Regions from separate parts of the Streptomyces sp. MUSC 14 genome, predicted to be linked through region 3. Evidence: riboswitches for the same ligand, from Rfam matches in the RefSeq annotation. Region 3 holds a riboswitch; each other region holds the start of a gene.
What was found. Region 3 has a riboswitch for cyclic di-AMP ahead of BIV25_RS00690 (NlpC/P60 family protein). Riboswitches for the same ligand answer to the same signal wherever they lie in the genome.
Positions count from the first base shown of each region.

Region 1: linked by a shared signal. The riboswitch ahead of BIV25_RS18465 (transglycosylase SLT domain-containing protein) and the one ahead of BIV25_RS00690 (NlpC/P60 family protein) in region 3 are both predicted to bind cyclic di-AMP.
Region 2: linked by a shared signal. The riboswitch ahead of BIV25_RS25800 (M23 family metallopeptidase) and the one ahead of BIV25_RS00690 (NlpC/P60 family protein) in region 3 are both predicted to bind cyclic di-AMP.
Region 4: linked by a shared signal. The riboswitch ahead of BIV25_RS25065 (transglycosylase family protein) and the one ahead of BIV25_RS00690 (NlpC/P60 family protein) in region 3 are both predicted to bind cyclic di-AMP.

Region 1 is NZ_MLYN01000027.1:120,424-125,735, forward strand. It holds gene BIV25_RS18460 (polyprenyl synthetase family protein) at 1-636, opposite strand, end outside; cyclic di-AMP (ydaO/yuaA leader) riboswitch at 1,216-1,396, shown strand; gene BIV25_RS18465 (transglycosylase SLT domain-containing protein) at 1,401-1,904, shown strand; gene BIV25_RS18470 (HAD family hydrolase) at 1,979-2,785, opposite strand; gene BIV25_RS18475 (FAD-dependent oxidoreductase) at 2,936-4,174, opposite strand; gene BIV25_RS18480 (ATP-grasp domain-containing protein) at 4,225-5,312, opposite strand, start outside.
Region 2 is NZ_MLYN01000039.1:50,605-55,916, reverse strand. It holds gene trmB (tRNA (guanosine(46)-N7)-methyltransferase TrmB) at 1-299, shown strand, start outside; gene BIV25_RS25810 (PrsW family intramembrane metalloprotease) at 369-1,706, shown strand; gene BIV25_RS25805 (aldo/keto reductase) at 1,748-2,692, opposite strand; gene BIV25_RS25800 (M23 family metallopeptidase) at 2,766-3,791, opposite strand; cyclic di-AMP (ydaO/yuaA leader) riboswitch at 3,799-3,966, opposite strand; tRNA gene BIV25_RS25795 (tRNA-Met) at 4,295-4,368, shown strand; gene BIV25_RS25790 (dihydrofolate reductase family protein) at 4,443-5,312, opposite strand, start outside.
Region 3 is NZ_MLYN01000005.1:145,724-151,035, reverse strand. It holds gene BIV25_RS00700 (hypothetical protein) at 333-686, shown strand; gene BIV25_RS50180 (hypothetical protein) at 664-948, opposite strand; gene BIV25_RS00690 (NlpC/P60 family protein) at 1,116-2,312, opposite strand; cyclic di-AMP (ydaO/yuaA leader) riboswitch at 2,320-2,492, opposite strand; gene pcrA (DNA helicase PcrA) at 2,704-5,196, shown strand; gene BIV25_RS00680 (M23 family metallopeptidase) at 5,270-5,312, opposite strand, start outside.
Region 4 is NZ_MLYN01000038.1:95,879-101,190, reverse strand. It holds gene BIV25_RS25080 (nucleoside triphosphate pyrophosphohydrolase) at 1-678, shown strand, start outside; gene BIV25_RS25075 (cytochrome P450) at 705-2,075, shown strand; gene BIV25_RS25070 (transglycosylase family protein) at 2,268-3,377, shown strand; cyclic di-AMP (ydaO/yuaA leader) riboswitch at 3,560-3,734, shown strand; gene BIV25_RS25065 (transglycosylase family protein) at 3,739-4,458, shown strand; gene eno (phosphopyruvate hydratase) at 4,795-5,312, shown strand, end outside.

The DNA of each region.
Region 1 (5,312 bases), on a different contig from region 3:
GAGCCGCTCGCCGTACTGGGTGAGGACGTCGACGACCGTCTCGTCGGCGCCCGACATCATCGCGCCGAACCGGCACGAGACTGCCACCAGCGAGCCGGTCTTGCCACCGAGTACGTCCAGGTAGTGCTCGACCGGGTCACGGCCGTCCGAGGGGCCCGCCGTCTCCAGGATCTGGCCCGTGACCAGCCGCTCGAACGCGAGGGCCTGCACCCGGACCGCCTCGGGCCCGAGGTCGGCGAGGATCTGGGAGGCGCGGGCGAAGAGGAAGTCACCGGTGAGGACCGCGACGGAGTTGCCCCAGCGGGTGTTGGCGCTGTCCACACCGCGCCGCACGGCCGCCTCGTCCATGACGTCGTCGTGGTACAGCGTGGCGAGGTGGGTCAGCTCCACGACGACGGCCGACGGCACGATGCCCGGCGCGTGGCGGTCGCCGAACTGCGCCGCGAGCATCACGAGCAGCGGCCGGAACCGCTTCCCGCCGGCCCGTACGAGGTGCTGCGCGGCCTCCGTGATGAACGGGACCTCGCTCTTGGTGGCCTCGAGCAAGCCTTCCTCGACAGCCGCCAATCCGGCCTGGACATCGGCTTCGAGAGCCTGGTCCCGCACGCTCAGCCCGAACGGCCCGACGACGGTCACGAGGGGTCTCCTGTCTGCTGGTGTCTGCTGGCGATTACACGGTTTGTCGATAGGTCGCTGCCATCACTCAAGTCAGCGTATCCGGTCCTGTTTCGATCACCGATAGCGCCCACCGGTCCAGCACAGGCGGTATTGGATCATGACCGGCTTGTTTTCGATCAGACGATAAGAGCGGACATTTATTGACTTATAGGATGCTACGCACTTTGTCGCACACCGAGGAGCGAGCGGAGTAACACCTCCACCCCGGCCCGCCCCCTCACCTCCCCTTCACGTCCCCCTCTACGACCTGCGCCACTCGGAGCGCGAGTCTGTTAAATCCCTTATGCACACTCTATGGCGATTTGCTCCTTCGTGACTTGAGTCACGGGGGCCGACGTCCACCCATCGATGGCCGGTCCATCCGTTCCCCTTGCCTCGCGGGGGAGTTGAGGATTGGCAACCGCAAAGGATCAAGTGCCTCATAGGGCGCACTTCAAGGTCAAACGGGACGTTGTGTGATTCCAGCACTTGTTCCCGACATGTGCTCTCGCATACGTTCCGGCTCGCCGGGCGGACGCCGAATCCTGCCGCCGCCCGCACCACCATCCGCGAACTCATTCGTACGGCAGGAGCGGGGGACCCAGGTAAGTCGCCGGACCGGTCGGCACACGCCGCACCGGAACGGCTAGGGGTGAAGCCGCGCCTTCCCGCGAAGGCACGGCCGGGCACCTCCCCGCCCGAACCCGACAGCTCACCTCGCAGGCGACGGAGAGGAACTCCCCATGTCCGCTGCCGCTCAGCATCGTCGTACCCGCACCAGCCGTCTCCTGCGCACCCTCGCCGTCGCCGGCACCGGTGCCGCCGTCCTCGCGATGCCGCTCATCGGTGCCACCAGCGCCTCCGCCGCCACCAGCACGCCCTCGCCGACCGCCACGACCACGTCCCTCGTGAACGCCTCCGGGTACACGAACACCCTCGACGGCTGGATCCGCGAGTCCCTCTCGATCATGGCCCAGAAGGGCATCCCGGGCTCCTACAACGGCATCTACCGCAACGTCATGCGGGAGTCCTCCGGCAACCCGACGGCCATCAACAACTGGGACTCCAACGCCGCCGCCGGCATCCCGTCCAAGGGCCTGCTCCAGGTCATCGACCCGACCTTCCGGGCCTACCACGTGACCGGCACCGCGCTCGACCCGTACGACCCGGTCGCGAACATCACCGCGGCCTGCAACTACGCCGCCGCGCGCTACGGCTCGATCGACAACGTCCACAGCGCGTACTGAGACACCGCGGCCCTGACGCGGCCCGGTGGGGGACCGTCCGAGACCCGGCTGACCTGCGCGCACCGATGCACCGGTCAGCCGGTCGGAAACAGTCTTTCGAGGACGACGGCGACGCCGTCGTCCTCGTTCGACATGGTGATCTCATCGGCCAACGCCTTCAGTTCGGGATGCGCGCCGGCCATGGCGACCCCGTGCCCGGCCCAGTCGAACATCGGGATGTCGTTGGGCATGTCCCCGAACGCCAGCGCCTGTCGGGCGCCGACGCCGAGCCGCTCGGCGGCGAGTGCCAGCCCGGTCGCCTTGGTCACCCCGGACGGCTGGAGCTCCACGGTCCCCGGCCCCGACATGGTGACCGTCGCGAGCGAGCCCACCACCGCGCGCGCGACAGCCGCCAACTCGTCGTCGGACAGGGCGGCATGGCGCAGCAGCACCTTGCTGATGGGCCTGCGCCACAGCTCGTCGCGCCGGCCGACCCGTACCGAGGGAAGGGTCGGGTGCGGCATCCGGTAGCCGGGCTCGATCAGCGTGAGCCCGTCGACGCCGTCCTGGTCGACGGCCGCGTAGACCTGCCCCACCTCGGCCTCGATCTTGCCGAGCGCCTCCTCGGCCAGCTCCCGGTGCAGCCGGACCGACCACAGCAGGCGCCCGCTTCCGGCGTCGTAGACCTGCGCGCCCTGCCCGCACACCGCGAGCCCCGTGCAGCCGAGACGCGCGAGCAGCGGCCGTACCCGAGGGGCCGGGCGGCCCGTCACCACCAGATGCCGGGCACCGGCCCGCGCCGCCCGTGCGAGCGCGGCGAGCGACCGGTCGGAGACCGTGTCGTCGCCCCGCAGCAGCGTTCCGTCCAGGTCAGTGGCGATCAGTGCGTATGCGGCTGCCATGATCAGAGAATACGGACGCGGGGCCGGTCCGACTCACCTTGCCGTACTGCGTACTTACGTGCTCATCACCCCCAAGTGGAGCCCGCAAACCGCCTGATGACGCTGCCGCAGACCCGGAATACGCCGCCGCCCCCGGATACGGCCGCTTCGTCAGCCGTGGGCCGCCGCCAGGTGCCCTGCCAGGCGCGGCGAGGCGAACTCCGTGCCGCACACGAAGCGCATCACCGGGCCGTACGACGACGCCGCCGGCAGGCCGGTGAAGTACAGGCCGGGGACGGAGGAGACGAAGCCGGGGCCGAGCCTCGGCGCGCCGCGGCTCACGGCGAGCCGGGTGCGCAGGCCGTGGCCGAGGAAGTCCATCGCCGCGATGTCGACGCGGTAGCCGGTGGCCGCGATGAGGTGGTCGGCGGTGAGCCGTTCCGTACCGTCGGCAGGGTTCCCCGCGCGCGGGGAGGTGCCAGGGCGGGAGAACGTGCGGACCGTGAGGACAGGACTGCCGTCCGATGCCTCCGCGCGGACGATCCGCTCGACTTCCTGCACCTGTACGGCGCTGTCGAACCGCTCGCGCAGCCACCAGGCGCCGAGCGGTCCGAGGACCCGGCGGGCCAGGTAGTGACGGGTCGGCTCGGGCAGGTGGCGGTAGGGGTGCGGGTAGTAGCTCAGCGCCCACAGCGACCAGGCGCGGCCGAAGGGGGATGCGGGACGCAGCCTCGGCTGCTCCCAGGGCGGCGCGCCGAAGGCGACCCGGCCGCGTCCGCGCGCGACCACGCGCACGCGTGCGCCGGCTTCGGCGGCGAGCGCGGCCGTCTCCAGCGCGGACTGGCCGGCCCCGACGACGATCAGCTCCCGGCCGGTGAACCGGCCGAGGTCGTGGTGCTGGGAGCTGTGCGAGAGCGGGCCGGACGCGGAAGGCCCGTCGGACGCCGCGCCCGCGAGTTCCGGCGGAAGGTGGGCGAGGCCGGACAGGCCGGTGGCGACGACGACCGCACGCGCGGGGAACAACTCTCCCGAGTCCAGCTTGATTTCGAAGCCACCGCGCGGGTCCCGGTCGACGGACACGACCCGTACCCGCTCCAGGCCGGGCAGCAGCTTCTGCTGGAACCACTCGCCGTAGGCGACGAAGGTCTCCACGGGGATGATGTCCTCGTCGGTCACCAGACGGCGGATCCCGGCCGCGGCGCAGTAGTCGGCGAGCGTGTGGCCGGGCTGCGGGCAGTCCAGATTCGACGCGGCGGGTGTCGACTTCAGGAGCATGCCCTCGGGCATGTGGGCGCGCCAGCTGACCATGGGGTCGCCGAAGACGCGGACGGGGATGCCGCGCGCGCGGAGATGGGCGGAGGTGGACAGGCCGAACGGCCCGGCCCCGATGACTGCAACCGGTCGAGTCACGAAGTCCCTCCCCAGGACACGGTGCGCCACTCTTGTCTCGGTGGCTTTGCCTACTTCGTGGAGGTGCTGCCGCCGCGGCGGTTGGTCCGCCACAGCTGATAGAGGTGCTTCGCGCCCGGGCGCACGAACCGGGCGAGCATCGTGAGGAACGGCAGCGGGTCGTCACCCGCGAACCAGGCCAGCTCCGTCCCGCTCGCCTTCGCCGGCGCGTGCGGCGTCGTGTAGCCGCTGCGGCGGTAGGCGAGGAGGGCGGGCAGGTCGATGTTCTCCACGACGTAGCGGTGGCCGGCGCGCTGTTCCCCCTCCGGTACGGCGCGGCCGGTCAGGTGCAGGTGCAGGGCGCGGACCACGTCCACCCCCGACTCGTTCTCGAAGAGCCGGAACTGGGCGCCCATGCGGGGGTTGAAGTCCAGGAGTTTGTACTGTCCGTCGCGCCGGTCGAAGCGCAGGTCGAGGTCGATGATGCCGCTGAAGCCGATCTGTTTGATGAAACGTGCGGCGACGTCGGCGAGTTCCGGGTTGTCGACGACGTAGGCGTTCGCCGTCATCCCGGCGTGCGGCGGCCACGAGCGGACCTTGACGCCGGTGAACAGCGCGAGCGGGGTGGAGTCCGGGCCGAAGCAGGCGTGCACGATCCAGTCCTCGGCCTCCTCGCGCGGGAGGTACTCCTGGAGGATGACGCCCGGCTCGTCGCCCCAGTCGCGAGCCAGGGCGAGCAGACCCTCCCGGGTGGCGATCCGCGTGGTGCCGTTCACGGCAGGCCGGCTCCGCCGTACGAACGCCTCGCGGTTCTTGGCCACCACCGGGAAGCGGGCCGTGTCCGCGAAGGCGACGATGTCGCCGTACGACTCCGGGAACGCGGCCGACGGGCTGGCGATGCCGTGCTCGACGCACAGTTCGTGCAGCCCCTGTTTGCTCGCGAGCCGGCGCGGGAGCCCCGGCTCGACCCTCGGGAAGAGAAAAGGTCCGGCCAGCTCGTCCTGGTGCTCGGCGATCAGGACGGCAGCCTCTTCGTCGGTCGGTATCAGGACGGTCGGGCGGCCGATGCGGCGGCCGACGCGCAGCAGCCCCTCGACCAGGTGGCCCGGTTCCTCCGCGCCGGTCGTCGGCCACACGAACGCCTTCTTCAGATAGCGCG
Region 2 (5,312 bases), on a different contig from region 3:
CCTGGCCGAAGAAGCGGCACCACAAACGGCGGCTCGTCCAGCCCGAGTTCCTCACCCTGGCCGCGACGAGGCTGCGCCCCGGCGCGCTCGTGCACTGCGCGACCGACTGGGAGCCGTACGCCGAGCAGATGCTCGACGTGCTCACCGCACACCCCGACTTCGAGAACACGCAGGCGGACGGCGGCTTCGCACCGCGTCCCGCGTTCCGGCCGCTGACCCGTTTCGAGGGGCAGGGACTGGACAAGGGTCATGTGGTGAACGACCTGTTGTTCCGGCGCGTACCGCACAGGAGCGCGTGACCGGGCCGGACCTTCCCGGTCCGGTAATCCGCTCCAGCCCCTCGTCCCGTCACCGTTAGGGTCGATGCCGTGGCCATCAGTCCGACCAGTCCTCCGTATCCCGCGTACCCGCCCGCCCCCGGCGGTCCCGTGCTCCGCCATCCGCACTGGTGGCAGCGCGCTTCGGTGCGGTACGGGGCCCTGATCACGCTGCTGGCGCTGTCCGGGCTGGTGATCCTCGCGCTCGTGCGCCGGCAGACCGGTACCGAGGGGTTCCTCGTCGGGCTCGGGCTGGCGATGCTGCCCGTGCCGTGGCTGACCGCCGCCTTCCGCTGGCTGGACCGGGTGGCGCCCGGCCCCCGGCGGAACCTCGTCTTCGCGTTCGCCTGGGGCGCCTGCGCGGCGGCGCTCATAGCCATCGTCGCCAACAGCTTCGCGACCAGGTGGATAGCGACCGCCACCGCCGATCCGGCCGGCGCCAACACCCTCGGCGCCACGGTGATAGCGCCGATCGTCGAGGAGTCCGCCAAGGCCGCGGCCGTGCTGCTGGTCTTCCTCTTCCGCCGGCGCGACTTCACCGGGATCGTGGACGGGATGGTGATAGCCGGGATCACCGCCACCGGCTTCGCGTTCACCGAGAACATCCTCTACCTCGGCACGGCCTTCGGGGCCGACCAGCTCTCCGGCGACAGCGGCATCGCCTCCGTCACCGCCGCCACCTTCTTCGTGCGCATCGTGATGTCGCCGTTCGCGCACCCCCTGTTCACCACCATGACCGGCCTCGGCTTCGGCCTCTCCGCGTTCTCCGCGCCACGGCAGCGCGCGCGGCGGGTGCTGCTGCCGGTCTGCGGGCTGCTGCTCGCAATGAGCATGCACGCCTGCTGGAACGGCTCCTCGACCTTCGGCGAGTTCGGGTTCTTCGCCGTCTACGGCTGCTTCATGGTGCCCGTGTTCGGGCTGCTGACCTGGCTGGCGATCTGGACACGGCAGCGGGAGCTGCGGACCGTGCGCACGGAGCTGCCCGCGTATGTGCTGGCCGGGTGGCTGGGGCCGGCCGAGCCGGACGCGCTGGGGTCGATGCGGGCGCGGCGCGCGGCGCGCGACTACGCCCGGCACCACGGCGGGAAGCCGGCGGCACGGGAGGTGGCGCAGTACGAGGCGTACGCCACGACGCTCGCGCTGCTGCGCCGCCGCGGGCGCAGCGGGCGGGCCGGGGCCGACTTCGTCGTACGGGAACGGGAGCTGCTGGACGCGCTCTGGCGGCGCAGGGACGCCGCACGGCCGGCCCTGGAGTACGCCGCCCGGGCCACCGCTCCGGCTCCGGTGCGCTGGGCTCCTCCGCATCCGCAGTACGGATACGGATACGGATACCCGGCGGCGTACCCCGCGTACCCCGCGTACCCCGCCCACAACCCGTACCAGTCGTAGGCCCGCGGGCTCGCGCGGGGCTCGGCGCCGCCGGGAGGGGATCAGGCCGACGCCGCCGTCAGCTTCGTCAGGTCCTCGTCCGTCAGCTTCAGGTCCGCCACTCCCAGCAGTGCGGGAAGCTGGTCGACCGTGCGGGCCGAGGCGATCGGGGCCGTGACCGTCGGCTGGGCCGCGAGCCAGGCCAGGGCGACCGTGGCGAGCGGGGCCTCGTGGGCGGCGGCGACCTCGTCCAGCGCGGCGAGGATCTTCTGGCCGCGCGCGGAGTCCGCGTACTCCTGGGCCCGGCCGGCACGGGCGCTGTCGACCGTGGTGCCGGGGCGGTACTTGCCGGTCAGGAAGCCCGAGGCGAGGGCGTAGTACGGCACCGCGGAGAGGTTCTCCTCGGCGGCCACCTCCTGCAGCTCGCCCTCGTAGGTGTCGCGGGAGACGAGGTTGTAGTGCGGCTGGAGGGCGACGTAGCGGGCCAGGCCCTCGCGCGCGGAGAAGTCGAGGGACTCCTGCAGGCGTGCGGCGCTGATGTTGGAGGCGGCGATGTGCCGGACCTTGCCCGCCTTCACCAGCTCGTCGAGGGCCCCGATGATCTCCTCGACCGGGACCTCGGGCTTGTCAAAGTGGGTGTAGTAGAGGTCGATGTAGTCGGTGTCCAGGCGGCGCAGGGAGGCGTCGGCGGCGGCCTTGATGTTGGCGGCGGACAGGCCCTGGTACTGAGGGTGCTGGCTGACCTTGGTGGCGATGACGACGTCGGAGCGGTTGCCGCGGGCCCTGGCCCACTTGCCGATGATCGTCTCGGACTCACCGCCCTGGTTGCCCGGGATCCAGGCGGAGTAGGCGTCGGCGGTGTCGATGAAGTTGCCGCCGGCCGCCGTGTAGGCGTCGAGGACGGCGAAGGAGGTCGCCTCGTCGGCGGTCCAGCCGAAGACGTTGCCGCCGAGGGAGAGGGGGAAGACCCGGAGATCCGAACTGCCGAGTGTGCGCAAGGAAGTCATGCTTCACGTCAACGCCGGTGGCGGATGATCTCATTCCGCCACCGGCGCCACGATCACTCGGAAGGCGGGACGGTCAGGGGTTGAGGCCCTTGTCCCGCAGCCACGGCGCCGGGTCGACGGCGGTGGCCTGGCCGTTCGGGTGCACCTCCAGGTGCAGGTGCGGGCCGGTGACGTTGCCGGTGGCGCCGACGCGGCCGATGACGTCGCCGGTCGAGACCTTCTGGCCGACCGAGACCCCGATCGAGGACTGGTGGCAGAACCACAGCTCGGTGCCGTCGTCCAGGGTCAGGACGGTGCGGTAGCCGTAGGCGCCGGCCCAGCCGGCCTGGGTGATGGTGCCGCCGTGGACGGCCTTGATGAGCGTGCCGGTGGGGGCGGCGAAGTCGAGACCGGTGTGGTAGCCGGAGGACCACATCGCGCCGGGCTGACCGAAGGTGCCGGTGATCGTGTACGACACGACGGGCAGCGTGTACTGCTTGGCGAGCTCGGCCAGGCGCTTGGCCTCGGCGGCCTTCGCGGCGTCGGCCTCCGCCGTGGCCTTGGCGGCCGTGGCCTTGGCGGCGGCGTCCTGCTCGGCCTGGGCGGCCGCGCCGGCGGTCTGTCGCTCGGCGGCGGCGAGCCTGGCGGCGGTGGCCCGGCTGTCGGCCTTGCTCTGCTGCTGCTCGGCCTGGGCCATGATCCGGTTGCGCAGGGCCTCGCCGGCGTCGCCGCTCTTGCCGCTCTCGGTGTGCATGCCGACGTCGGAGAGCCCGGTGGCGGTGGTGGACTTCGGCGCCTCGGTGGAGCCGCCCTCGAAGAGGTGGCTCACGGAGTCCGGCAGGGAGATGGAGACCGGCGGCTTGCCGGTGTGGGCGCTGGCCATGCCGCCCGCGCCGACGGCCGCGATGACACCGACGCCGAGGACGGTGGAGCTGCGGGCGAAGCCGCCGCGCTGCTTGGCGACCCGGTGCCGGCCACGGACCCGGTCGACGGAGTCCTCGGTGGGGTTCCACTCCTCCCACGTGCCCTCTTCGGCGGGGTGGGAGCCGTAGGCGAAGGTCTCGGGCTCGTCGGACGCCGGTATGAACGGGGCTTCGGGGGCAAGCCGGTTGGACGCCACGCGGGCGTACTCCTTTCCTTCCGTCGCCTACCGGGTTAGCTGACGGGTTCGGAGCAGGAAGGTCTCCTACGCGCGTATACCGGGCGTGACTCAGTGAGTTCACGTCGGTGTCCGCGTGATTCACCCCAAGGTGGTGGTTCCCCGGTTCCCTTGCGGGATTCGGCGCGTGCGCACGGAGCCGTCTCTTGTGACGGCTGGGACGACCGCGCTGCGTTATCGAACGTTAATAGACCTGCAAGTCACTTTCCAAGCCGTTCGGCTTGATCGTTAACGTTTTCCGGCCGGACGTACCGGCCAGAACCACAGCAAACCGGTCGAGTTGGCCGACGCTCAGGAGTCTCGGCGTTTTTGATGGTGTCTCAGATGTTATGCGGACGGCGGTCGCGCGGTCACCGTCAGTGAAGAATCCATGGAAACGGGCCCGGAATCACGGGGCTGCCGGCTTCCGTGATCAAGCGGTGTGCGAGCTGCCCCTCGCATGGGGTACTCTTGAGACACAACGACGCGGGGTGGAGCAGCTCGGTAGCTCGCTGGGCTCATAACCCAGAGGTCGCAGGTTCAAATCCTGTCCCCGCTACTGAAGACTCAGGGCCCGGAATCCACTGGATTCCGGGCCCTGAGTGTTGTGCGCCCCCGAAGGGGCGCGGCGGCTCACCGCACCAGATGCCCGTTCGGCGCCTTGGCCTGCGCCTCGTACTCCGGCATTACGACCACCTCGGCCCCGGCCTGCGCCAGAATCCCGCTGCCGTCGGCCGCCGCGACGAACGTGTCCGGCTCGCGCCATGCCGTCACCACCCTGCGCACTCCCGCCCGCAGGATCAGCTCGGCGCACGGCGCGGGCCGGGACGCGCGGCGGGCGCACGGCTCCAGGCTGCTGTAGACCGTGGCGGCGGCCAGCCGCGGGTCGGCCGGGTCGATCTTGGCCAGCGCCGCCTCCTCCGCGTGGACCACCGGGTCGTCCCCCTCGCGCGAGTGACCGCGCGCCAGCTCCGTGCCGTCGGCCGCGACGACCACCGCGCCGACGCTGAACGCCGTCTTCGAGGGCGGGCACAGCGCGGCGAGCTCGCAGGCGATGCGCAGCCAGTGACGGTCGGCGGCGGCGGGGACGGCTCCGGTGCCGGGGGCGGTGGGCTCGTAGCGCATGAGGACGACGTCCTCGATCCGGCGGGTCTCGGTGAGGCGGAGGCGGCCGGACTGGTACGCCCCCGGGCCGAACAGCCGCGGGGCGGCCGGGTCGCCGACGAGCAGCGGGGCGAGGACCAGCTGGAGTTCGTCGGCGAGACCCTGCCGCAGGAGCTGGGTGTGGACCGTGCCGCCGCCCTCGACCATCAGGCGCCGCACACCGTGCACGACGTACAGGTGCTCCAGGAGCGCCCGCCAGTCGAGGTCGGGCCCGAGCGGGACGACCTCGGCACCGTCGCCGAGGAGGCGTGCGGCGCGCTCGGCACCGGCGTCGGTCGTGTAGACGACCTTCGCCCCGCCGGTGTGCCAGAACCTCGCGGCCGGATCGAGGTCGCCGGA
Region 3 (5,312 bases):
GGTGCCCGGTCGCCGCCCCTGGCCCGGGCGGCGATGGGAAGCCGGTCACCTGGGGGAGGACGCTAGGCCGGAGTGTGACGAGCAGGTAACGCAGTGTGCAGAACTGGCGTCGACAGACCAGTAAGTGACCGTATGTGATCGCACGGCCGACCCGGAGTCGATCTCTTCACACAGCGTGATGACCGATGCGCGGAAAGCGGGAAAGGCGCGAGGCGTGAGGTGCTATGGGCCGCATATATGCAAGACCGAGAGTGGGTGGCGGCCGGGCGTGGACGGCTGTGCCCGGGGCCCGGTGACTGGCGACCGAATCGCCCGGATTAGGCTCCGGCCTCATGGACGTACTCATCCATCTCTTCGTCGGCCTGCACATCATCGGCATCGCCGCGCTGCTCGGCGGCTTCCTCACCCAGATGAAGGCGATGGGCCAGGGCACGGCCCGCTTCGTCCCCGGGATGCTGCACGGCGCGCTCACCATGCTCGTCACCGGAGTGGTGCTGGTCGGCCTCAACCAGGCCGGCGACCACCACATCAACACCATCAAGATCGGTCTGAAGCTGGCGCTGCTGATCGTGATTCTCGGCCTGGTCTACGTCAAGCGTGACGAGGAGAAGGTCGAGAAGGGCGCCTTCGGGGTCGTCGGCCTGCTGACCATGGCGAACATCTTCATCGCCGTCCTGTGGACCTGACGGCCGCACGGGCCGTGCGCACCTCGGCGGCGCCGACCGCGGGCCACGCCGCCACCGCCACCCACGCCAGCACCCGCCCCGGCCACCGGAGCGACGGGACGCCCACGGCGGCCGCGACGGACAGCGTCGCCGTCGCCGTCGTCCCGATCGAGAACACCGTCGGCCACCGCCGTACGTCGTAGCAGGGCCGGAGCCGCGCCGCCCCGGCCGCCGACAGGACGACGTACCAGGCCAGGGTCGGGACGAGCAGCGCGACCGTCACCGCGCACAGTAGGTGCCGCGCAGAGCCGAGATGCCGGACACGCGCCGATGCCAGGCAGCCGTGCGGGCCGGGCTGGGAAGGGCACGCGCGTGTGGGCGTGGAAACAGCCGGTACGCGCGCGTGGCCGGGACGGCACCGGCCACGCGCGCGTGAAACCGGAGCGGAGCTCAGCCCGGGCGGACCACGCTGTGGATGATCGATTCGCCGCCGTAGTACACCGATTCCTCGCGGACGTAGGCGCCCGGCTTGGGGGCGTGGATCATCATGCCGTTGCCGATGTAGAGACCGACGTGGCTGATGTCGTCGTAGAAGAAGATCAGGTCGCCCGGGCGCGCATCCGCCAGGGAAACCGTGGTGCCGGCGTTCACCTGGTCGTACGTGGTGCGCGGGAGCGAGACGCCGGCCGCCTTCCAGGCGGCCTGGGTCAGGCCCGAGCAGTCGTAGGAGCCCGGCCCGGTGGCGCCCCACACGTACGGCTTGCCGATCTGAGCGCGGGCGAAGGCGAGGGCCTTCTCGGCCTTCGTGTCGTAGGAACTGGTCGACCCGGAGGATCCCGAGGACCCCGAAGAGGTGGAGCCCGTCGAGCCCGTGGACGTGGACCCGCCGGAGCCCGACGACGAGCCGGACGAACCGCTCTGCTGCTCGGCCTGCGCCGCGGCCTGCTGCTTCGCCAGCTCGGCCGCCTTGCGCGCCGCCTCCTGCTGCCTGGCCTGCTCGATCTGCGCGAGCCGCGCCTTCTCCTGCGCCGTCAGCTGCGAGAGCAGCTCGCGCGCGGAGGCGAGTTTCTTCTGGACGGTCGCCTTGGCCGTCTGGAGGTCCTGCTGCGAGGTGGTCAGTGTCTGGAGGCTCTCGGCGGCCTCCCGCCGCTTCTTCATCGTGGCGGCCTGATCGCCGATGTAGGCGTCGACCGCGCTCTTCTCGCGCGTGGTCAGCCGGTTCATCAGCTGGGTCTGGTCGAAGTAGTCTTGCGGGCTGTTCGCCAGCAGGAAGGTGGCCGTGCTCGGCGCGGCGGCGCCGGTGCGGTACTGGGCCGCGGCGAACGAACCCAGCTCCTCGCGGGCCTTGTTGAGGGTGTCGGTGCGGCGGGCGACCTCCTGGCGGAGGGCGTCGACGTGGCCGCGCTCCCTGCCGGTGCGCTCCTTGGCCGCGTCGTACTTCTCGGTCGCCGACTCCGCCTGCCGGTAGAGGTCGTCGACCTTCTTCTCCACCTCCTCCAGGCTCGGCCGGGTGTGGCCGGTGCTCGGGGCGGCCTCGGCGGTCTGGGACAGCATGGCTATGGAGGTGAGGGCGGCGGTGGCGAGAGCGGGGGTGCGTATACCCGACGCGGTGGTCCCGCCGGGGCGCGGCTTGCGGTGCGACGCCAAGGGAGGCGACTCCTTCCAATGGTCCGCCTACCGGGTTAGCTGTCGGGTTCGGGCGGTGGTTCGGAAGGGTTGCCCTACGGCGTCGTCCCGGACGGGAGTCGGCCGATTCACCCCAGGTTCGGTGGGTCCCCGGCTCCGGGCGCCCCGTACGGGACGGGCCGGACTCGGCGGGAGCCGCGCACGCGGCCCGACGGCAACCTAGCCAACTCGTGTGGCTAGTGTGAAGGTTGGTGCGTGATATGTCCGATACATTTTCGTGATCCGAGACGGGAATCACGTCCGTGTCATCGGGCGATTCCGCTGTGTAGGGGATGTTCGCCCCTCCGCGCGCGGGGTCTTCTTCCCGGGACGGCGACCGGTTGTCGGTGGGGCGCCCTAGACTCGGAGAGCGATGAGCAGCCTCTTTGACGACAGCTTCCTGGCGGACCTCCAGCCCCCGCGCGGGCGTGACGAGGAGCCTCCGCCGCCGCCCGAGGACGACCACGCTCCGGAGCCGCTTCCGGACGATCTGTTCGGCGGGAAGTTCGACGTGCCGCCGGACCGGGACTCCTACTACCGCGACGGCGCCCCCCGCCCCGCCCTCGACGCGGCGGCGCTGCTGGAGGGGCTGAACGACAACCAGCGCGCCGCGGTCGTGCACGCCGGCTCCCCGCTGCTCATCGTCGCCGGCGCCGGCTCCGGCAAGACCCGTGTGCTCACCCACCGCATCGCCCACCTGCTCGCCGAGCGGAGCGTGCACCCGGGCCAGATCCTCGCGATCACCTTCACCAACAAGGCCGCGGGCGAGATGAAGGAGCGCGTCGAGCAGCTCGTCGGCCCGCGCGCGCACGCGATGTGGGTGATGACCTTCCACAGCGCGTGCGTGCGCATCCTGCGCCGCGAGTCGAAGAGGCTCGGTTTCACGTCGTCGTTCTCGATCTACGACGCCGCCGACAGCAAGCGCCTGATGGCCCTGGTCTGCCGCGACCTGGACCTCGACCCCAAGCGCTTCCCGCCCAAGTCCTTCAGCGCCAAGATCAGCAATCTGAAGAACGAGCTGATCGACGAGGAGGACTTCGCCGCCCAGGCGGCCGACGGGTTCGAGAAGACCCTCGCCCAGGCCTACGCGCTCTACCAGTCCCGCCTCCGCGAGGCCAACGCGCTCGACTTCGACGACCTGATCATGACGACGGTCAACCTGTTGCGCGCCTTCCCGGACGTCGCCGAGCACTACCGCCGCCGCTTCCGGCACGTCCTGGTCGACGAGTACCAGGACACCAACCACGCCCAGTACGCACTGGTCCGCGAGCTGGTCGGCACCGTCGAGCGCGCCGACGAGAACGTCGCCACCCCGCCGGGCGAGCACGACCTCCCGCCCGCCGAGCTGTGCGTCGTCGGTGACGCCGACCAGTCGATCTACGCCTTCCGGGGCGCGACGATCCGCAACATCCTCCAGTTCGAGGAGGACTACCCGAACGCGACGACGATCCTGCTGGAGCAGAACTACCGCTCCACGCAGACGATCCTGAGCGCCGCCAACGCGGTCATCGAGCGCAACGAGTCCCGCCGCCCGAAGAACCTGTGGACCAACGCGGGCGCCGGCGCCCAGATCACCGGCTACGTCGCCGACACCGAGCACGACGAGGCCCAGTTCGTCGCCGATGAGATAGACCGCCTGGTCGACGCGGGCGACGCCAAGGCGGGCGACATGGCCGTCTTCTACCGCACCAACGCGCAGTCCCGTGTCTTCGAAGAGGTCTTCATCCGCGTCGGCCTGCCCTACAAGGTCGTCGGCGGCGTCCGCTTCTACGAGCGCAAGGAGGTCCGGGACGTCCTGGCCTACCTGCGCGTTCTCGCCAACCCCGAGGACTCGGTGCCGCTGCGCCGCATCCTCAACGTCCCCAAGCGGGGCATCGGCGAGCGCGCCGAGGCGATGATCGACGCCCTCTCGCAGCGCGAGAAGATCAGCTTCCCGCAGGCGCTCAAGCGCGTGGACGAGGCCTACGGCATGGCCGCGCGCTCCACCAACGCGGTCAAGCGGTTCAACACGCTGATGGAGGACCTGCGCACCATCGTGGAGTCCGGCGCCGGACCGGCCACGGTCCTGGAGGCCATACTCGAACGCACCGGATATCTGGCCGAGTTGCAGTCCTCCACCGACCCGCAGGACGAGACCCGCATCGAGAACCTCCAGGAACTCGCCGCCGTGGCCCTGGAGTTCGAGCAGGAGCGCGCGGAGGGGGAGCAGGGCACGCTGGCCGACTTCCTGGAGAAGGTGGCCCTCGTCGCCGATTCCGACCAGATCCCCGACGAGGACGAGGAAGGCGCCGGCGTCATCACGCTGATGACCCTGCACACCGCCAAGGGCCTGGAGTTCCCGGTCGTCTTCCTGACCGGTATGGAGGACGGCGTCTTCCCGCATATGCGCGCCCTCGGCCAGACCAAGGAACTGGAGGAGGAGCGGCGCCTGGCGTACGTCGGCATCACGCGCGCGCGTGAGCGGCTGTACCTCACCCGGTCGTCCATGCGCAGCGCCTGGGGCCAGCCGTCGTACAACCCGCCCTCCCGCTTCCTGGAGGAGATCCCGACCGCACACCTGGAGTGGAAGCGGACGGGCGCGACGGCGCCGGTCTCCTCCGGCCCGGCCTCCGGGATCGCCGCCTCGCTGTCCTCGTCCCGCTCGCGCTCGTCGGCCGCGGGCGCGTCCGGGTTCGCCACGCGGCGTACGACGGACAAGCCGGCGGTGTCGTTGGCGATCGGCGACCGGGTCACCCACGACCAGTTCGGGCTCGGCACAGTCGTCGCGGTGGCGGGTGCCGACGACAAGGCCCAGGCGACGATCGACTTCGGCGACGGCAAGCCGAAGCGCCTGCTGCTGCGGTACGCGCCGGTCGAGAAGCTGTAGGAGCGGCGGACGGTGTGGGCCCCGCCGGTCCGGCGGGGCCCACACCGTCAAGGCTCACGTCGGGATACGCGGCTCAGGTCGGGTCCAGGTCGTGGCTGCGCAGCCACGGCAGCGGG
Region 4 (5,312 bases), on a different contig from region 3:
GGCCGCGTCACCATGCCGGAGCTGGAGCTGCTGCCCGCCTCCTACGACCTGCCCGGCGCCCGCCTGCTGGACCTCGTACAGGTCATGGACCGGATCCGCATGGAATGCCCCTGGTCCTCCCGGCAGACCCACGAGGGCCTCGCCAAGTACGGCATCGAGGAGGCGTACGAACTGGTCGAGGCGATCGAGGCCGGCGACCGCGAGGAGCTGCGCGAGGAGCTGGGCGACGTCCTCCTCCAGGTCGTCTTCCACTCCCGGATCGCCGAGGAGCACCCGGACGCGCCGTTCTCCGTCGACGACGTGGCCGGCGGCATCGTCGCCAAGCTCGTCCACCGCCACCCGCACGTCTTCGGCGACGAGAAGGCCGAGACCCCGGAGGACGTCAAGGAGCACTGGCTGCGCACCAAGGCCGAGGAGAAGCGGCGCACCTCGGTCACGGAGGGCGTCCCGCTCGGCCAGCCCGGCCTGGCCCTCGCCGCCAAGCTCGCCTCCCGCGCCCGTGCGGCGGCCCTGGACGTCCCCCTCCCGCGCGGCGAGGGCGTCGGCTACGAACTGCTGGCCCTGGCGGTCCGCGCCGAGGCGGCCGGCGTCGACCCGGAGGCGGCCCTGCGCGCGGCGGCGCGGGCGTACCGGGACGCGATACGCCAGGCGGAAGGCACGGCACCGGAGCAGGGGTGACGGGCGGGCCCGGATACCGTCGAGGGGTGACCGACCAGCACCACCCCTCGACCGCCCCCGGCGCCCCCGGCAGTCCCGGCACCCCGGCCGGCTCCGCCGCGACCCGCGCCCCGGGATCCGCTCCCGAGCTGTTCTCCTGGGAGTTCGCCACCGATCCGTACCCGGCGTACGCCTGGCTGCGGGAGCACGCCCCCGTGCACCGGACGCGGTTGCCCAGCGGGGTGGAGGCATGGCTGGTCACGCGGTACGCCGATGCCCGGCAGGCCCTCGCCGACCAGCGATTGAGCAAGAACCCGGCACATCACGACGAGCCCGCGCACGCCAGGGGCAAGACCGGAATCCCCGGCGAGCGCAAGGCCGAGCTGATGACACATCTGCTGAACATCGACCCGCCGGACCACACCCGGCTGCGCCGGCTGGTCAGCAAGGCGTTCACGCCCCGCCGTGTCGCCGAGTTCGCGCACCGGGTGCAGGAGCTGACCGACCACCTCATCGACCGGTTCGCGGAAAGGGGGTCGGCCGACCTCATCCACGAGTTCGCCTTCCCCCTGCCCATCTACGCCATCTGCGACATGCTCGGCGTCCCGCGCGAGGACCAGGACGACTTCCGGGACTGGGCGGGCATGATGATCCGGCACGGCGGCGGGCCGAGGGGCGGGGTCGCGCGTTCCGTCAAGAAGATGCGCGGCTACCTCGCCGAGCTGATCCACAAGAAGCGCGAGGCGCTGCCCGTCGAGCCCGTGCCCGGCGAGGACCTGATCTCCGGCCTCATCCGCGCCTCCGACCACGGCGAGCACCTCACCGAGAACGAGGCCGCCGCCATGGCCTTCATCCTCCTGTTCGCCGGTTTCGAGACCACGGTGAACCTGATCGGCAACGGCACCTACGCCCTGCTCACCCACCCCGAGCAGCGCCGGCGCCTCCAGGACTCCCTGGCGCGCGGGGAGCGGAGCCTGCTGGAGACCGGTATCGAGGAACTGCTGCGCTACGACGGCCCGGTGGAGCTGGCCACCTGGCGGTTCGCCACCGAGCCGCTCGTCATCGGCGGGCAGGACATCGCGCCCGGCGACCCGGTGCTCGTGGTGCTCGCGGCGGCCGACCGGGATCCGGAGCGGTTCGCCGAGCCGGATGTGCTGGACCTCTCCCGCCGGGACAACCAGCACCTCGGCTACGGCCACGGCATCCACTACTGCCTCGGTGCCCCGCTCGCCCGCCTGGAGGGCCAGAGCGCGCTCGCCACGCTGTTCACCCGGCTGCCCGACCTGCGGCTCGCCGCCGATCCGGCCGAGCTGCGCTGGCGCGGCGGGCTGATCATGCGGGGGCTGCGCACCCTGCCGGTGGAGTTCACCCCGGCCCCCGAGGGCGGGGGAACCGCGGCTGTCGCAGAAGCGTCGTAGGGGTGGGCGAAACCGGCGTAACGGCCTTGTAGAGAACGAAACATGACCGGGGTTCAACTCTGTGATCTTCACGTGATCTGCGCGGCACTAACTTGTGACAAGTGATCGAGTGCCGATACGTTCACCCATCAGCGTGGCGACCGGCACCGGCCGCCGCCGCGCCGGTCCTGCTGTCGCACGAAAGGCTTCCGCATGCTCACCGGGAACGGTCGTCACCGTCGCCCCCGTCAGGCTCCGGCCCTCCTCGTCGCGGCCGGCGTGACCGGCTCCGCCATCGCCCTCCCGCTGCTCGGTGCCGCGAGCGCCCACGCGGCCGACGGCACCACCTGGGACAAGGTCGCCGAGTGCGAGAGCGGCGGCTCCTGGAGCCAGAACAGCGGTAACGGGTACTACGGCGGTCTCCAGATATCGCAGGACGACTGGGACAAGTACGGCGGCGCGCAGTACGCCGACAGCGCCGACCAGGCCAGCCGCAACCAGCAGATCGCCGTCGCCGAGAAGATCCTCGCCGCCCAGGGCACCAAGCCGTGGACCATGTGCGCGCTGACCGCCGGGCTGACGTCCGACTCGGGTTCGGTCGACGTCGACACGGGTGTCGGTAGCTCCGGGAACTCCGGCAACGGCAAGGGCTCGGGTGATGACTCCGGATCGACGGACAATTCCGACTCGTCCGGCCTGTCGGACTCGTCCGGGGCCGATTCGGGCTCCGGGGACGGGTCGGGCTCCCGCTCCGGCTCCGACGCGGGCGCTTCCTCGGACGCCGGTGCCACGCCCGGGCCGAGCGCGAGCGATGGGAACGGCAGGGGGGCGGGTGCGTCGCACGGCTCCAAGGGGGCGGACGGCCATAAGTCCGACAAGGGTGACAAGGGCGGCAAGGCTGGTGCATCCGGTTCCGGCGGTTCGACCGGTTCCTCCGGCGGCGGGGGCGCGCAGGGCGAGGACAGCTCTCCGAGTGCCACCCCTGGAACCGACGAGTCGGACGATTACGGACAGGGTGCCGGTTCCTGGAGCCTGGTCGACACGGGGGCGCTCAGCAGTGGCGGGCGTCACCGCGGCGGAAGCGCGGACGAAAGCGTGACAAACGGTCAGGATGCCGCGTCCCCGGGTCGCCATGCGGGCCGTGAGACGGACACCTACACGGTCCGCGAGGGTGACACGCTCGCCTCCATCGCCGACTCCCTTGGCGTCGACGGCGGATGGCGTGCGCTCTACGACGGCAACAAGAAGGTGGTAGGGGCCGACCCGAACCAGATCACTGCCGGTCAGACCCTGGAAGTTGGTCACGAAACGGACGCGGAGTAGGGCGAGTTGGCGCCCCGCTTGATCGCTAATGTCCGTTTTGGCGAAAGTGTGGGATGAGTCTCAGAAGCCCTGATCGTCTTTGAAATTCCGTCGATCGCCTGTCTACGGTCAGGACCGCTCGTCACCACGAGCCCCGGCTGCCGCAACGCCGAATCCTGCCAGCGGCCGTCCGGGAACAGTCGTCGCGTCAAGCGCCGTAGGCAGGAGCGGGGGACCCAAGGTAGGTGCTGGGACCGGCAGTTGATGCCGGAACCGGCTTGGGGTGGAGCCGCAGGCCCGCGAAAGCGGGCGTGCGGCCGGGCAACTCAACCGGCCCGAACCCGACAGCTCACCTCGCAGGCGTCGGTGAGGGGATCGATCCATGCTGTTTTCCGGCAAGGGCAAGCACCGCCGTCCGTCCAAGACCGTCCGCGTCGTCGCGCTGGCCGGTGTCACCGGTGCCGCCGTCGCCGCTCCGCTGATGGCGGCCGGCAATGCCTCCGCCGCCACCGCCTCCGAGTGGGACGCGGTCGCCCAGTGCGAGTCGGGTGGCAACTGGTCCATCAACACCGGCAACGGCTTCTACGGCGGTCTCCAGTTCTCCGCCTCCACCTGGGCCGCGTACGGCGGCAGCGCCTACGCCTCGACCGCCAACCAGGCCACCAAGGCGCAGCAGATCGCCGTCGCCGAGAAGGTCCTCGCCTCGCAGGGCAAGGGCGCCTGGCCGGTCTGCGGCACGGGCCTGTCCTCCGCCGCGTACAACGGCTCCGCCCCGAGCACCGGCGCCGGCTCCACCGGCAGCAGCTCCTCCGCCGGCAGCAGCTCGTCGAGCAGCACCGCCACCCGCTCCGCCGACCAGCAGGCCGCCACCCGCTCCGCCGAGCGCACGGCCCCGAAGGCGAGCAAGACCGTCACCACCCCGACCGGCAAGAAGGTCAAGAAGGGCGACGGCGAGTACAAGGTCGTCACGGGTGACACCCTCAGCGCCATCGCCGCGAAGCACCACGTCGCCGGCGGCTGGCAGAAGCTGTTCGAGCTGAACAAGGACATCGTCGAGGACGCGAACCTCATCTACCCCGGTCAGCAGCTGCACCTGAAGTGACATCCGGCTCCGGCCGGACGCACAGCGCCCTCACATCCCCACCCCCCACACCGAGGACCCCGTGAGGGTCACCCCCGTCCCCACGGGCTCCCCGTCCCGGCGCGTGTTCCCCCGTACGCGCCGGGACGGGGCTTTCTGTTTCCCCACACTTCAGCCGGGTCTCATCGGCAGCCCCTTTTGTTCCGAGGGTGAACAATGGGTACCGTCTGCGTGTCCCACCGCGTCCACGGGGCGGTCGGTCGCGGGCCGATCCCCCGGAGACGGTTAGGCTCTAGTCGCACGGCGCCGCCGTAAGGCGCACCGCCCCGCACTTCCAGCGTCACATCCAAGAAGGAGATGCTCGTGCCGTCCATCGACGTCGTCGTAGCCCGGGAAATCCTGGACTCCCGAGGCAACCCCACGGTCGAGGTCGAGGTCGGCCTCGACGACGGCAGCACGGGTCGTGCCGCCGTTCCGTCGGGCGCCTCGACCGGTGCCTTCGAGGCCATCGAGCTGCGCGACGGTGACCCGAACCGCTACCAGGGCAAGGGTGTCGAGAAGGCCGTCCTCGCCGTCATCGAGCAGATCGGCCCGGAGCTCGTCGGCTACGACGCCACCGAGCAGCGTCTGATCGACCAGGCCATGTTCGACCTGGACGCCACCGACAACAAGGGCTCCCTCGGCGCCAACGCCATCCTCGGCGTCTCCCTCGCCGTCGCCCACGCCGCCTCCGAGGCCAGCGACCTGCCGCTGTTCCGCTACCTGGGCGGTCCGAACGCGCACCTGCTGCCGGTGCCGATGATGAACATCCTCAACGGCGGTTCGCACGCGGACTCCAACGTGGACATCCAGGAGTTCATGATCGCTCCGATCGG